2 regions of the Klebsiella africana genome follow, and region 2 is predicted to be linked to the other one. Evidence: predicted binding sites of a transcription regulator. Region 2 holds the regulator's gene; the other holds the start of a gene.
What was found. Region 2 encodes LexA, which represses DNA repair genes until DNA is damaged. Its sites were predicted from a motif close to TNCTGTATGTACATACAGNA; they were not measured.
Positions count from the first base shown of each region.

Region 1: the regulator LexA is predicted to act here: its motif matches at 979-998, upstream of metR (HTH-type transcriptional regulator MetR).

Region 1 covers NZ_CP084874.1:5,009,415-5,011,617, reverse strand. Annotated here, with positions in the region: gene LGL98_RS24050 (carboxylate/amino acid/amine transporter) at 1-106, shown strand, start outside; gene metR (HTH-type transcriptional regulator MetR) at 1-947, opposite strand, end outside; gene metE (5-methyltetrahydropteroyltriglutamate--homocysteine S-methyltransferase) at 1,179-2,203, shown strand, end outside.
Region 2 covers NZ_CP084874.1:4,895,390-4,897,592, reverse strand. Annotated here, with positions in the region: gene plsB (glycerol-3-phosphate 1-O-acyltransferase PlsB) at 1-178, opposite strand, end outside; gene LGL98_RS23530 (diacylglycerol kinase) at 307-675, shown strand; gene lexA (transcriptional repressor LexA) at 798-1,406, shown strand; gene dinF (MATE family efflux transporter DinF) at 1,477-2,203, shown strand, end outside.

The sequences.
Region 1 (2,203 bases), 110 kb from region 2:
AGCGTTGGTGATCCTGGCCTCGCTGTGGGTCCATCGCCGCTGGGTCGCTCCGCACTCCGGACAAACGGCAGATGATCGCAGGCATGGTTCCGCGCAGAGCGAATAAACGCTTCGGTGACCGGTTGACGTTGTTCGCCATCGCGAACGGCCGCGTACAACCGGCTCCATAATCCCTCGCCCAGGGTTTTGGTGACCACCAGGCCCTGGCGTTCAAAGCTTTCCACCACCCAGTGCGGCAGTGCGGCAATGCCCATCCGGGCAGCCACCATCTGGATCAGCAACAGCGTGTTATCGACGCTTTTCAGCTGCGGGCTGATGCCGGCCGGCTGCAGGAAGTGGCGCCAGATATCGAGGCGCCCGCGCTGCACGGGATAAATCAACAGCGTTTCCGCGGCCAGATCCTCCGGGGTAACCAGCGTCTTCATGGCTAACGGATGCTCGGGCGCCAGTACCAGACGCACCTCATAATCAAACATTGGCGAGTAGTGCAGACCGCTGCGCGGCAGGATATCGGAGGTCATCACCAGATCCAGTTCGCCCTGCTGCAGCGCTGGCTGCGGGTCGAAGGTCACCCCGGAATGGAAGTCGACCTCCACATGTGGCCAGCGGGCGCGGAAATTCTCCAGCGCCGGCGTCAGCCACTGAATACAGCTGTGACATTCGATAGCCAGGCGCAGTTTGGTCTGCTGCGGTTCGTTACAGTCCTGCAGGGCGCGGGCGATCTGCGGCAGTACCTGGTTGGCCAGCTGTAAGAGGATCTCCCCCTGAGGGGTAAAACGCAGCGGTTGGCTCTTACGCACAAACAGACGAAAGCCAAGGCGCTGTTCCAGATCGCTGAACTGGTGAGACAAAGCGGATTGGGTCTGGTGCAGGGCCGCTGCTGCGCCCGCCAGTGAACCGCTGTTCCGCAACGCTTGCAGCGTTTTCAGATGTTTAATTTCGATCATGAAAGTCCTTCACTTCGCCATGAGCAATTTGCGCTTGAGGAATATACAGTAACTGCCAATTATGGATGTGTAAACATCTGGACGGCTAAATCCTTTATCTTTCGAATTTATGGTGCGTTGGCTGCACTTCCTCACCCCAGTCACTTACTTCAGTAAGCTCCTGGGGATGAGCAAGTTTGCCGCCTTCCCTAAATCCGAAATCTTTCGGATTGCAATTATGAGGCTCAAAAAATGACAATTCTTAACCACACCCTCGGTTTTCCTCGCGTTGGCCTGCGCCGCGAGCTGAAAAAAGCGCAAGAGAGCTACTGGGCGGGCAACGCCACTCGCGAGGAACTGCTGGCGGTAGGCCGTGAGCTGCGCGCCCGTCACTGGGAGCAGCAGAAACAGGCGGGCATTGATCTGCTGCCGGTGGGGGATTTCGCCTGGTACGACCATGTTCTGACTACCAGCCTGCTGCTTGGCAACGTGCCGGCTCGTCATCAGAACAAAGACGGATCCATTGACATCGATACCCTGTTCCGCATTGGGCGCGGCCGCGCGCCGACTGGCGAACCGGCCGCCGCTGCGGAAATGACCAAATGGTTCAACACCAACTATCACTATATGGTGCCGGAGTTTGTGAAGGGCCAGCAGTTCACACTGAGCTGGACCCAACTGCTGGATGAAGTGGACGAAGCGCTGGCGCTGGGCCACAAGATCAAGCCCGTGCTGCTGGGGCCGGTGACTTATCTGTGGCTGGGCAAAGTGAAAGGCGAACCGTTTGATCGTCTGAGCCTGCTGAATGCCATCCTGCCGGTTTACCAGCAGGTGCTGGCCGAACTGGCGAAGCGCGGCATCGAGTGGGTGCAGATTGATGAACCGGCGCTGGTGCTGGAGCTGCCGCCAGCGTGGCTGGAGGCCTTTAAACCGGCTTATGACGCCCTGCAGGGCCAGGTGAAGCTGCTGCTGACCACCTATTTTGAAGGAATTAGCGACAATCTCGCGACCATTGCTGCGCTACCGGTCCAGGGGCTGCACGTCGATCTGGTGCACGGCAAAGATGATGTCGCCGAACTGCATAATCGCCTGCCGGCCGACTGGCTGCTGTCCGCAGGCTTGATCAATGGGCGTAACGTCTGGCGCGCCGATCTCACTGAAAAGTATGCGCAAATTCTAGACCTCGTCGGTAAGCGCGAGCTATGGGTCGCGTCATCCTGCTCTCTGCTGCATAGCCCGATCGATCTGAGCGTGGAGACGCGCCTTGATGCGGAAGT
Region 2 (2,203 bases):
ATTGGGCGCGCAGCGTCAGCAGGTCCGCCTTCGAGTTATAGGGCAGGACGTACATGACCGGACGCGAGGTATCGAGTCCTAATTCCTGGGCGGGCTCTGCCGGAATAGACTTGCTTTTTACCAGCACCCGTAATGGTAAATTCAGTAATTTATAGTAAATTCGTTGCCAGCCGGACATAAACGATGTGAAGCCTCTGGTTAATCATGCAAATGCGCGGCAAGAATAACAGAAAGCGGGCAAAATTTCCGTTACCGCGCGGCAAACGCGTACACTCATCGACGTCATTTACATAAAAAGGTTTTGCGATGGCCAATAATACCACCGGGTTAACCCGAATCATTAAAGCGGCAGGTTACTCCTGGAAAGGATTTCGCGCGGCGTGGGTCAACGAGGCCGCGTTTCGTCAGGAGGGCGTCGCCGCCATCGTGGCCGTCGCGATCGCCTGCTGGCTGGACGTCGACGCCATCACCCGCGTATTGCTGATTGGCTCGGTCCTGCTAGTGATGATAGTCGAAATTCTCAACAGCGCGATTGAGGCGGTTGTGGATCGTATCGGCTCGGATTTTCACGAGCTTTCAGGGCGCGCCAAAGATATGGGATCGGCGGCGGTTCTGCTGGCGATTATCATCGCGCTGATCACCTGGGGGACGCTGCTGTGGAGCCATTATCATTAACGTTCTTCGCTAACCCTCGCAAAATCTAAACAATCTGCCGATTTTTGTGTGCCATGTGGTTCCAAAATCACCGTTAGCTGTATATACTCACAGCATAACTGTATATACACCCAGGGGGCGGAATGAAAGCGTTAACGACCAGGCAGCAAGAGGTGTTTGATCTCATTCGGGATCATATCAGCCAGACGGGCATGCCGCCGACGCGTGCGGAAATTGCTCAGCGCTTGGGGTTCCGTTCCCCAAACGCGGCGGAAGAACACCTGAAAGCGCTGGCGCGTAAAGGCGCGATCGAGATCGTCTCCGGTGCCTCTCGCGGTATTCGTCTGTTGACGGAAGAAGAGCACGGCCTGCCGCTGATCGGCCGCGTTGCCGCCGGTGAACCGCTGCTGGCGCAGCAGCATATTGAAGGCCACTACCAGGTCGACCCGTCGATGTTTAAACCGAATGCCGACTTCCTGCTGCGCGTTAGCGGTATGTCGATGAAAGACATTGGTATTCTGGATGGCGATCTGCTGGCGGTGCATAAAACTCAGGACGTGCGTAACGGCCAGGTGGTTGTCGCGCGTATCGATGAAGAAGTGACCGTAAAGCGTCTGAAAAAGCAGGGCAATGTCGTTGAACTGCTGCCGGAAAACAGCGAGTTTTCCCCGATCGTCGTCGATCTGCGCCAGCAGAGCTTCACCATTGAAGGTCTGGCCGTCGGCGTGATCCGTAACGGTGAGTGGCTGTAACTCCCGTCTTAACGCAGCGTCATCATGATGCATGACGCTGCGATGTTTCTCCTCTGTCTGGTCCCTCTTCATGCTGCTCAACGCCGCCGATAAAGCACTGTGGCGCCTCGCGCTACCCATGATTTTCTCCAATATCACCGTTCCGCTGCTGGGGCTGGTGGATACGGCCGTGATCGGCCACCTGGACAGCCCGGTATATCTCGGCGGTGTGGCGGTCGGAACGACGGCCACCAGTTTCCTCTTTATGCTGCTGCTGTTTCTGCGTATGAGCACCACCGGGCTCACCGCTCAGGCCTGGGGCGCCAAAGATCCGCAGCGGCTGGCGCGGGCGCTGGTGCAGCCGCTGGCCCTGGCGCTGGGCGCCGGGGTGCTGATTATCCTGCTCCGCCTGCCGCTGATTGACCTCGCTCTGCATATTGTCGGCGGCAGCGAGGCAGTTCTCGAGCAGGCGAGACGGTTTCTCGAAATCCGCTGGCTCAGCGCTCCCGCCTCGCTGGCCAACCTGGTGCTGCTCGGCTGGCTGCTGGGCGTCCAGTACGCCCGGGCGCCGGTTATTCTGCTGGTGGTGGGTAATCTGTTGAATATTGTGCTCGACCTGTGGCTGGTGATGGGCCTGCGGATGAACGTCCAGGGGGCGGCGCTGGCCACGGTCACCGCCGAGTACGCGACCCTGTTCATCGGCCTGGTGATGGCGAAGCGGGTGCTGACGCTGCGCGGTGTGTCGCTGGTCATGCTGAAAAACGCCTGGCGTGGTGATCTACGCCGTTTATTGGCGTTGAATCGCGACATCATGCTGC